2 linked regions of the Prochlorococcus marinus XMU1411 genome follow. The protein of the gene in region 1 binds, or shares a complex with, the protein of each later gene. Links are inferred from orthologs where the notes say so. Each region holds a gene or a part of one and is shown on either strand. Other genes may lie near its edges.

Region 1 (5,783 bases):
GATTTCTATTGATACCTTTTACATCTTTACAATAAAGGTATGCTAGTTCACTAAGATCATTACGTTCATTATTGTAGTTGCTCATTTTTTGGGAAAAATTATTTATCCTTTCAGAACAACCTGGATAAATAACCTCTAAAGCAGGAATAATTTTTTTTCTAACTAAATTTCTTTTTAATTTAAGATCTGTATTTGTAGGATCTTCCCAGAATGGGATTTTCATATCATTACAAATTTGTTTTGTATCTTCTCTACTGAAAATTAATATTGGTCTTATTAAAAAAATTTGCTTTTCAAGTACTCTTTTGCTCTCAATATTACTCAGACCTGCAAAATTACTCCCTCGAGATAAATTAAGGATAAATGTTTCTGCATTATCACTACTCGTGTGACCAGTTAACAAATAAATATTATGTTTTTGCTGGTTCTTATTTAATAAAGTTTTGGCCCGTTCACATAAATTTTTATATCTCCATTCTCGTGCTTTTTCTTCTGAAGAAATATTTTCTTTATTTGCTTGATCAAAATAGAATGAAATATTTTTATCTTCGCAATAACTTTTTAATTCACGAGCATAGACTGAGGATTTTTCGTGCCACTGATGATCACCATGCCAAACACTAATAGACCAATTATGAATTTTTTTTAGGTCATTAATTAGGGTCAATAAGACCATCGAGTCTTGTCCCCCTGAAACACTTATTAAAATATTCGATCCTTTGGGAATTAATATGTTTTTGCTAAGAATCTCTTTATGAAGCTTATGATGCCACGATGACCAATTTTTCTGAGTTAATTTTTTATCAGACATTTTGTGTTGCTCAGATAATATTTTTTAAAAAATGCACCGTTTTACTAAAACAATGTCACAATCGGGTAATAAATTCATCAAGTAAATGAGTCTGATTAATCTTTTGCCACAAAAAATCAAAGAAGAGTTAAGAAGCAAATCCTTACTCAAAGTTATTTCAGGATTAAATAATTTCGATGCTCAATCGGTGAAAAGAATTGTTGAGGCTGCTTCATTGGGAGGTGCAGATCTTGTCGATATTGCTTGTAAACCTGAACTTGTTGATTTAGCACTTAAGAATTCAACACTACCCGTTTGTGTTAGTTCAGTTGTGCCTCGATCTTTTCAAGATTCTGTAAAAGCAGGAGCATCATTAATTGAGATTGGAAATTACGATACTTTTTATGAAAAAGGGATTAATTTTTCAGATAAAAAAGTTTTAAACATTACAAAAGAGACGAGAGATTTATTGCCTAATGTTCCTTTATCAGTAACTGTTCCTCATACTATGCCTATTGATAAACAAGTTGATCTTGCTGTGAAGCTAGTAGAAGAAGGTGTTGATATTATTCAAACAGAAGGTGGCACCAGTTCTACTCCTTACTCTCCAGGAATTCAAGGCTTTTTTGAAAAATCAGTACCAACTCTTGCAGCTACCTATGCTATTCATCAAGAATTTAAGAAACAATTCCTGAATATACCAATCATGAGTGCCTCTGGATTAAGCCAAGTGACTTGTCCATTAGCAATATCCTCTGGAGCCTCAGCTGTTGGCGTTGGATCTGTAGTTAATAAATTAGATGATTTAATATCAATGATTGCTGTTATAAGAGGCCTAAAAGAATCTTTGAAGAATTCAATAATCGGAGAAAAAATTTCCTAGTATAGCAATATCCTTTAGCTATTAGCTTGATGAACAACTATAAGCTTCAAGCTCCTTACGAACCAAATGGAGATCAACCTGAGGCTATTAAAAAATTAGTTAAAGGCGTTAATAATGGTAAAGAGTTTCAGACTCTTTTAGGAGCTACTGGAACTGGTAAAACATTTACCATTGCGAATGTAATTCAACAAACAGGAAGACCAGCACTTGTATTAGCCCATAACAAAACGTTAGCAGCACAACTATGTAATGAATTAAGGGAATTTTTCCCAAAAAATGCTGTAGAGTATTTCATTTCTTACTACGATTATTATCAACCTGAAGCCTATGTCCCTGTAAGTGATACTTACATAGCAAAAACTGCTTCAATTAATGAAGAGATAGATATGCTCAGGCATTCTGCAACACGCTCCTTGTTTGAGAGAAAAGATGTAATTGTAGTAGCATCTATAAGTTGCATTTATGGTCTGGGTATACCAAGTGAATATTTAAAAGCTGCAGTTAAATTTCAAGTTGGAAAATCTATCAATCTACGTTCTTCTTTAAGATCTCTTGTTGAAAATCAATATACTAGAAATGATATTGAAATTACTAGAGGTAGATTCAGAATTAAAGGCGATGTTTTAGAAATTGGTCCAGCCTATGAAGATAGATTAATAAGAATCGAATTATTTGGTGATGAAGTCGAGGCTATTCGATATGTTGACCCTACTACTGGAGAAATACTTGAAAGTTTAGAACAAGTAAGTGTTTACCCTGCGAAGCATTTTGTTACTCCAAAAGAAAGACTTGAGAGTGCAATCAGTGCAATTAAAAGTGAATTAAAAACTCAACTCGATAAATTTACATACGAAGGAAAATTATTAGAGGCTCAACGTTTAGAACAACGCACAAAATATGATTTAGAAATGCTTAAAGAGGTTGGCTATTGTAATGGGGTTGAGAATTATGCTCGTCATTTATCAGGTAGGGAGGAAGGTTCACCTCCAGAATGCTTAATAGATTACTTTCCTGATGATTGGTTGTTAGTAGTCGATGAGAGTCATGTAACATGTCCTCAACTTCATGCGATGTACAACGGTGATCAATCTAGAAAAAAAGTTTTAATAGATCATGGTTTTAGACTGCCAAGTGCTGCAGATAATAGACCTTTAAAATGTGAAGAGTTTTGGGAAAAATCAAAACAGACATTATTTATAAGTGCAACTCCCGGTCAATGGGAATTAGATCAATGTGATGGTGAATTTATTGAGCAAGTTATAAGACCAACTGGGGTATTAGACCCTGTAATTGATGTAAGACCTAGTGAGGGCCAAATAGAAGATCTTTTATCTGAAATAAGAATTAGAGCTGAAAAAAATCAAAGAGTGCTAGTGACAACGCTTACTAAGAGAATGGCTGAAGATCTAACTGATTTTTTATCTGAAAATAAAGTAAGAGTTAGATATTTGCATTCCGAAATTCATTCAATTGAAAGAATTGAAATTATTCAAGACCTTAGAATGGGCGAATATGATGTTTTGGTAGGAGTTAATTTATTAAGAGAGGGACTTGATCTTCCTGAAGTATCCTTAGTTGCCATTTTAGATGCTGATAAAGAAGGTTTTCTGAGAGCAGAAAGGTCATTAATTCAAACAATAGGAAGAGCTGCAAGACATGTTGAAGGTGTTGCCTTGCTATATGCAGATAACTTCACAGATTCAATGAAAAAAGCAATATCTGAAACTGAAAGAAGAAGAACTATTCAAGAAAAATATAACCAAGTCAATGGTATTACTCCAAAACCTGCAGGCAAAAAAATCGAAAATTCAATATTATCTTTTCTAGAACTTTCCAGAAAATTAGATGCTGGTGGTTTATCTAAAGATTTAATAAATATTGTCAATAACAAAACTGACTCAATTCTAAATTCCAGTGATAACCAATGTTTGCTAGAAGAATTGCCTGACTTAATAGAAAAGTTAGAAATTAAAATGAAAGATGCTGCAAAAGATTTAAATTTTGAAGAAGCAGCAAATTTGCGGGATAGAATCAAAAAATTAAGACAAAAATTGGCAAGAAATAATTAAAAAGAACTTATTTTTCTAATTCGAAATGATTATGAATTGCATTTACTGCTTTGTCACAATCTTTTTCTAAGACAATACATGAAGTTCTGATTTCACTAGTAGCGATCATTTCAATATTGATATTTTGATCAGCCAATGCTCTAAATATTTTTCCAGCTGTTCCAACCTTAAATGCCATTCCTGCTCCAACAGTACTTACTTTGGCTATAGCAGGGCCATCTGCAATGTATGATCCGGGTAATTTTTTTGTTAAAGCCTCAAAAACTAAGTTAGCTTTTTCTCTATCTTGTTTATTCATTGTAAGACTAATATCCTTAGTTTTTAAAGAGGAAATTCTTTCAGACTGCACGATCGTATCGAAAATTAAATTATTTTCAGCTAATGCTAAGCATATCGATGCTGCTACACCTGGACGATCAGGCAGTTTTCGAAAACTTACTTGAACTTGATTTTTATCTAATGCAATTCCTCTTACTTCAGGTTGATCTTGTTTTTCGTTGATTGGATTAACAAATATTTGTGTATCAGATAATTTAAATTTCTCAGCAACAAATCTAATAGCTTTTGGAATATTATTAATTTCAATTACGCAGCTGACTTTAATTTCACTAGTAGCTATTAACCTGACATTTATATTCGCTTGAGATAAAGTATCAAATAAATCAGCTGAAACACTAGGTCTACCCATAATGCCCGCTCCTTGAATACTTAATTTAGTCATGTTTGTTTTTAGATTATATTGTCCTCCTAATTGACTAGTTATAAGTTCACATTGTTCTGTAGTCTTTTTAACTTCTAATTCACTAACAGTAAATGTTATATCGTTATTATTTCCATCATTTGTAGCTTGTATAATTAAATCTACATTAATACTTGCTTCTGAAAGTTTTTCAAATATTTGTGCAGCAATCCCAGGTCTATCAGGAATATTTGAGAGACTGAATACTGCTTGGTTTTCTAATACTTCAAGACTATTTACTGTTTTTGTTAATTCTAAGCTTCCTCTTTTTAGCGGGAGAGGTTGGATTTGACTTTCTAGGAGAGTCCCACTTGAGTCACTTTGGCTTGATTTGACACATAATTTAATTCCATAATTACGAGCGATTTCTACTGCTCGTGGATGCAGAACTGAAGCACCGACACTTGCAAGTTCAAGCATTTCCTCACAGCTAATCTCATCTAAGAGTTTTGCATTAGCAACAATTCTTGGATCAGTAGTAAGAACTCCTGGTACGTCTGTATAAATTTCGCAAGTCTCAGCTCCTAAAGCTGTTGATAAAGCTACTGCTGAAGTATCTGAACCACCTCTACCCAAAGTTGTAATTTCCATTGAACCCGTATGGCTTAATGTTGTTCCTTGAAATCCAGCCACTACAACTACAAAACCCTGATTTATATAATTTTGGATTCTTTCTGTTTTTATATCCAGAATTCTTGCTTTCCCATGAATTGATTCAGTAATAATTCCAACTTGGCTACCTGTCATTGAAATTGCAGGTATTCCGTATTCGTTTAATGCCATTGAGAGAAGAGCTATGGTTACTTGTTCTCCAGTTGAGAGAAGCATATCCAATTCTCTTCGATTAGGATTTTTACTTATTGATTCCGCTAAATAATTTAAATTATCCGTGGTTTGACCCATTGCAGAGACAACCACGACAATTTCATTTCCTGCTTCTTTACTTTGACAAATACTACTTGCAATATTTTTAATTTTTTTAATATCACCTACAGAGGTGCCGCCAAATTTTTTTACAAGTAATGCCATGTTTAAATCATAATGTAAATTCTTAAACTTATAATTTGGTTAACTTAAATTAATTAAACTATCTGTAAAAACATTTATAGGATTATTACCTTGTTTTAGCAATGATTCAATATCTAATAAGTTACTCAATAAATCCATTAAATAATCTTGTGATATGTTCTTTACTTTTTTTCGAATAAAAAAAATTCTTTTTGGATTTGAAATACCTGCAAGAGTACAAATCTTGTCTGCATTATCGTTTCCTGCATTGACTGCTAATTTTATAATTGTATG
Region 2 (5,855 bases), on another replicon or contig:
TCAATCACTTCAAGGTATTAAATCAACAGTTAAGGATCATGGAGGTGAATTACTTGGAGGCCATACTTTCGAGGCAAGAAGTTTAGTAAATAAACCTTATTCATTAGGAATAGATATTTCCTTAACAGTTCAAGGTATTTTAAAAAATGGAGCAAAACCATGGCTTAAATCTGGAATGAATGTTGGAGATATTCTCATGATGTCTAGACCTCTGGGCGTTGGGATTTACTTTGCCGGTCAAATGCAAAATATTAATATGCTCGGTAGTTCTTCTGAAATAATTAATAATTTAGTAAAGAGTCAGCAATATTTGATTGATGAAATTTATCTTTTTCAAAATCAATTTAAAGAATCATTAGTCAATGCTGCGACTGACATTACTGGATATGGATTTATTGGACATCTTAAAGAAATGGTTGAATCATCTAATTTATATAGGCAAAGCAATAATCTTGAGCAACTAAAAGTTTTATTAGATTTATTTGCATTTAAAGCTTATCCTGGAGTATTTGATTTAATAAGAAAAGATGTTAAAAGTACTTTCTTTGAATCTAATAAAGAAATTTTTGACAAAATTTATAAAGTAAATAAGCAAAAAAGAATTATTAATTTTTTAAACGAAAATTCATTAGATCAAGAGACTTTTAACGAGAGAATATCATTACTATTAGATCCTCAAACATGTGGACCCTTGTTGATTAGTTGCAATCGTAAATATGAAAATGTTCTAAAGGATAAGTGGTACAAGGTTGGAGAAGTTGTAAAAATGTAATTAATTTCTATTTAATTTGTCAATTTCCAAATATCTTAATCTTTTGATTTCCTTACCCATCTCCTTCCCTGGATCCCATCCTTCCTTTTTTAATATTTCTCCATCTTTTTTTGATTTTATGAATTTGTAAATAAATAACCACTTAAAAAATCTATGCCAGTATGGTCCTCCATCACAAATTAATAATTTGACTGTCTCATCATTAAGGTTTCTGTCCTCAATAAATTCTGTCCAACTTGATGGAGAAAAATGATTAAATTTTTTTTGGTTTGTATTTAATATCTTTTTAATATTTAAATAATCTTCTAATATTTTTATCTCACTATTATTTACCAAAAATCTTTGACATGCTTTTTCTAAATCTTCTGAATCTTTTAATAAGTAGAGCATATGATTTCCCTTTAACTTCTTGATCCAATTTAGTCCTCTTAAAAACCTTTTATCGACTTTAATATTTTCATTTAAGATTGAGATAATTTCCCATTTATGAATTATCGAAATTACATTAGTCAAATTATCGTGTTTGCATATTTCAGCTAGTTCCATCCTTATTCGTATACCTATTGCAGGAGGGTAAATCATTTTCTGATGAGTTTTTGTACTTTTCCATGGCCATTGTCTAACTGTTTCTTGAGATTGTTTGAGGGAATTATTTGAAATATTGAAATTTAACCTTGAAGCATATTTTGCACATCTAATTAATCTACTTGGATCATCTGAAATACTATTACTGTGAAGTAAGTTCAACTTTTTACTTTTTATATCAGAAATTCCGCCATAAAGATCATAGATTTTCCTTGTCGAGACCTCGAAAGCTATTGAATTTATCGTGAAATCTCTCCTCTTAAGATCCTCTTCAATAGTACTATTAGTTACTGTGGGATTTAAGCCAGGAGCAGTATAAATTTCTTTTCTCGCAGAAGCAATATCAATTTTATAGTCATTAATATTTATTTCTACTGTGTTGTATATATTAAATTCCTTGATTAAACATAAATCTACATTTACAATATTTTTTTTGATAAATTTTGCCAGAGAAATAGAGGATCCTTCAATAATAAGATCAATATCTACAGGTTTAGAAAATAATTTTTTGTGGAATTTACTAATTAATAAATCTCTTAAATAACCCCCAACAAAAGCTACTTTAGTATTGTTATTAGATTCTATGTATTTAACAATTAGGTTATATAGATTAAATGGAGTTTTGATTAATTCCCCTTGGATGTAATCAGAGATATCGTTCATGAGTTTTAACTTACATAACGAATTGGAGCTAATCTGGGATCTAGAATTTTACTTCCTTTATCACCAAATTTTACTGCTAAAGATATTTTTTCCCCACTCCCAAAAATATGTATGATTTCACCTTTCCCAAACTTTGAGTGAATTAGCTTATCTCCAACTATCCAGCTTTTTCCTTTACTGGGACCTGAATATAATTTCCTTACTGCATTTATTGGTTTGTTAACAAATTCATTTGGATTGTTTCGATCAACTCTAGTTAAACGATCAAGATGCCAATCTCTTCTAATTGAAGCACCACCAGTTTGTGGTAATTCGCCATCCATTAAATCTTCAGGTATTTCTGAGAGAAATATTGAAGGAATTGTTGCTTCACGCATTCCACCCCATAATCTTCTTTCTCTGGCATGACTTAAGAAAACTCTTTCTTTAGCTCTAGTAATACCTACATAGCATAATCTTCTTTCCTCTTCAAGAAGTGAGGGAGTATCTATTGATCTATGGCTAGGGAATAGACCTTGTTCTAGCCCAGTGATAAAAACATTTTGAAATTCTAAACCTTTACTATTATGCAGAGTCATAAGAGTTACAGAGTTTGGGTTATTTTTCTTCGTATCATTATCAGTTGTTAAGGCTGCTGTAGAGAGAAATCCCTCTACATCTCCACTTTCTGTTTCTTCTTCATATTGAGTAGCTGCATTAATTAGTTCTTGTAAGTTATTTCTTCTATCTTCAGATTCTTCCGTCCCACTAGATAACAAGTCACTTAAATAACCACTTTTTTCTAATATAAGTTGTAGTAGTTGAGCGGGCCCTGAATTTTCTAGGTAACACAGTAGATCATTCATAACTTCAGTAAATTTATTAATTCCTTTTGATGATCGGCCTACTGTTTCTTCAAGACTTTGCTTATCATTAAGAACCTCCCATAATGGGATATTTAACCTATTAGATAGTTCATTAAGTTTTTGAATAGTAGTCTTACCAATCCCTCTTCTAGGAACATTTATGATTCGTAAAAGACTAACGTTATCTGAAGAATTAACCAGAACTTTCAAATATGCTATTGCATCTTTAATTTCTCTTCTATCATAAAAACGCAATCCTCCAAAAATTGTATAAGGAATGCGCCACCTTACAAGAGATTCTTCTAATACTCTTGACTGAGCTCTGGTTCGATATAATATTGCAAAATTTTTCCAAATTGGGTTTTGATTATTGTTATTGAGTGATTTTATTTTATTGGTGATTGCTTCTGCTTCGGAAATTTCATCATCACAGCTGAGTAAAGTTAAAAGTTCCCCTTTTTCTTTAGTAGCCTTTAAAACTTTGTCAATTCTTTCAGAGTTGTTTTCAATTAGTGAGTTTGCAGCATCAAGAATATTAGAAGATGACCTATAATTTTCTTCTAATTTAATTAAAGATGATTTTGTATTGTCGTTGATTGAAGTTTTAAAATCTTCTTGAAAACCAATTAAAATTCTGAAGTCAGCTGCTCTGAAACTATAAATACTTTGATCAGCATCCCCAACTACAAAAATTGACCGATCTTCCCAATTGAAGAATTTTTTTGGGTCAGTATTACCAGCAGTAATTAATTTTATAAGTTCATATTGTGTTCTATTTGTATCTTGATATTCGTCAACTAAAATATGTTTAAATCTTTTGTGCCAGTAATCTCTGACTATATCATTTTGCCTCAATAAGAAAACCGGCAAAAGTAGGAGATCATCAAAGTCTAAAGAATTATTTTTTGAGAGAGAAATTCTATATCTCTTGTAGGCTTCTGCAACTGTTTTATCAAAATTATTATCTGCTTTCTCTAAAAGATCATTAGAAGTTAAGCATTGATTTTTAGCATTACTTATTAATCTCTTAATCTTTTTGGGATCATATCTTTTTGGGTCAAGATTCATATCTTGACTGATAATTTCTTTTACTAATGTTTGAGAATCTGTTTCATCATAAATTGAAAATCGCCTTGTCCATTTTAGGCCTTCTGGATCAGTATATTTTTCAATATCGTATCTCAGAAGTCTTGAGAATAAAGAATGAAAAGTACCGATCCAAAGATTTTGAAGTCTCTCTTGATGAACGTTTGATCTTAATTGATTTTGATCAATTTCTTTGAGAGTTGTCCAAGGCTGACCAAATTGATTTAAAGCTAATTCTTGGGCTAGAAGAACCTCTAATCTTGCTTTCATTTCTTTAGCAGCTTTGTTAGTGAAAGTGACAGCGAGAATGTTATAGGGATCTATAGAGTTATTTTCAATAAGATTTGCAATTCTGTGTGTAAGAGCCTTAGTTTTCCCGCTACCTGCACCTGCCACAACTAATAATGGCCCATAAACATGTTTTACTGCTTGAAGTTGCTCATTATTTAAAGATTTAAAAAGAAAATTGTTGGTTTGAGGCACTTTTGGAAGGGTTTTTCAAAAATAAGACTTTACTATGAGGTTAAGATTCCGTTTCTAGGTCTTCTAAAGCTTTTTTTAAATTTATAAGTTCATTATTGTTATTAATTATTTCTTCAAATTTATTTTGAGGCATCCTTAATTTAATACTTCGGTCAAGAATTTCTTTTTCCAATCTCTTTTTGTAAGAGGAAATAAGTTTCTTTGATAATTTTAAATCTTGTTGATCCAAAACTTTATTAAAACGTAAGTTCATACTAGCGGAAAAAAATTTTTTATTTGAACTATTTCAACTATCACTTTGGAATAAAGTTATTAATTAAGAAGCGTTGCGTTAATTTTGAAATTGTATTGTTTTTACTAGCTTTGTACTATTCTAAGATTCGAACTTTAAATTTTTAACTTTAGGAATGTCAGTTTCAAAGAATAATCAACTAATGTCTGCTGATAGGAAATTAAATGATTTAAGTAATATAAAAGAATTTATTAATAGTGCAAACTCAAGATTAGATTCAATAACCTCAATAACCAATAATTCGCATGCAATTGCGGCAGACGCTGTAACAGCAATGATTTGCGAAAATCAAGATTCAGTTAATACAAAAATATCTTTAAATACAACTAACAAGATGTCCGTTTGTTTAAGAGATGGAGAAATAATCCTAAGGATTGTTGCTTATCTTTTAATTTCTAATGACGAATCAGTTTTAGAAAAAAGTTGTTTGAAGGATCTTAAAAATACTTATCTTGCTCTTGGGGTGCCTTTAAGAAATGCAAGAAGAGTTATTGAATTAATGCGAGATGCAACAATCTCTGATTTAAATTCTACAGTTAATAATATGCAGGTAACCAAAAGCTTCCTTCCTGACTTAATTTCTGAAACAGAGTTTCAATTTGAAAGGATAATTAATCTTTTAAACTAGCTAAATTTCTTATTTCAGAAGTATGGGAAGTCTGTATTACTGAGTTATTTTCAATATTTCTAATAATGGAAAATCTGGATCTTATATGAGTGGATAAAAAAGAAACTCTTTCTTCAGAAACTGTTGATTTGTAAAAAGTTTTAATGTGTAAATTATTTTGTTCATCAACGAAATAACTTGATGATGAAATAAAAGATTCTGTATAACCTTTATTTCGTAAGACAATTCCTGAATTTTCATTTTTGGGTAAAAATATCAATAAAGTTTCATCTCCCTCATTTATATCATTTTCTTCCCAATCACTAATAGATTGCCATTTTATAGAAATAGCTATGCTCTCTAGGTTATAACTTAATTCATTATTTTTAAAAATTTCAACTACTTTTTTATTTGTTAAGTTGATATGTTTTATATTTATCTTACTAGTTGAGTTTTCAAATTCTTGAAAAGCTAAAGTATGAGTACTTCTTATTGATTTCCACTCTCCTATACTTTTATCAA

Evidence for each region.
Region 2: the proteins of uvrB (region 1) and HA145_RS01625 are in contact, whole or in part, in a crystal structure (PDB 7EGT), measured with the Thermus thermophilus proteins. The link is inferred for Prochlorococcus marinus XMU1411 from one-to-one orthologs. Residues at the interface, in WP_096411307.1 of Thermus thermophilus: Glu23, Leu25, Arg26, Asp27, Gly28, Glu29, Arg30, Phe31, Arg55, Glu326, Asp327, Phe328, Glu379, Ser382, Gln383, His398, Gly400, Arg401; in WP_096412145.1 of Thermus thermophilus: His654, Arg656, Phe657, Gln666, Asp668, Glu669, Lys680, Arg681, Leu682, Ser683, Lys685, Tyr686, Ala687.

Annotation. Positions count from the first base shown.
Region 1 is NZ_JAAORI010000006.1:113,417-119,199, reverse strand. What follows is about bases 1,292-4,222. They hold uvrB (excinuclease ABC subunit UvrB), read left to right. Parts: upstream 1,292-1,702; coding sequence 1,703-3,742; downstream 3,743-4,222. Other genes in these bases: HA145_RS09190 (aspartate kinase), read right to left, coding at 3,750-4,222; HA145_RS09200 (DUF561 domain-containing protein), read left to right, coding at 1,292-1,673. In the rest of the region: tRNA lysidine(34) synthetase TilS, read right to left, coding at 1-811; more of HA145_RS09200, read left to right, coding at 897-1,291; more of HA145_RS09190, read right to left, coding at 4,223-5,510; holA (DNA polymerase III subunit delta), read right to left, coding at 5,550-5,783. UniProt on the Escherichia coli protein: The UvrABC repair system catalyzes the recognition and processing of DNA lesions. A damage recognition complex composed of 2 UvrA and 2 UvrB subunits scans DNA for abnormalities.
Region 2 is NZ_JAAORI010000003.1:2,887-8,741, forward strand. The notes cover bases 1,731-4,805. They hold HA145_RS01625 (UvrD-helicase domain-containing protein), read right to left. Parts: upstream 4,435-4,805; coding sequence 2,026-4,434; downstream 1,731-2,025. Other genes in these bases: HA145_RS01620 (CCA tRNA nucleotidyltransferase), read right to left, coding at 1,731-2,020; HA145_RS01630 (hypothetical protein), read right to left, coding at 4,475-4,687. In the rest of the region: selenide, water dikinase SelD, read left to right, coding at 1-772; more of HA145_RS01620, read right to left, coding at 773-1,730; HA145_RS01635 (R-phycoerythrin subunit beta), read left to right, coding at 4,842-5,354; HA145_RS01640 (phycobiliprotein lyase), read right to left, coding at 5,338-5,855. UniProt on the Escherichia coli protein: A helicase with DNA-dependent ATPase activity. Unwinds DNA duplexes with 3'-5' polarity. Translocates on single-stranded DNA with 3'-5' polarity. Initiates unwinding more efficiently from a nicked substrate than double-stranded DNA.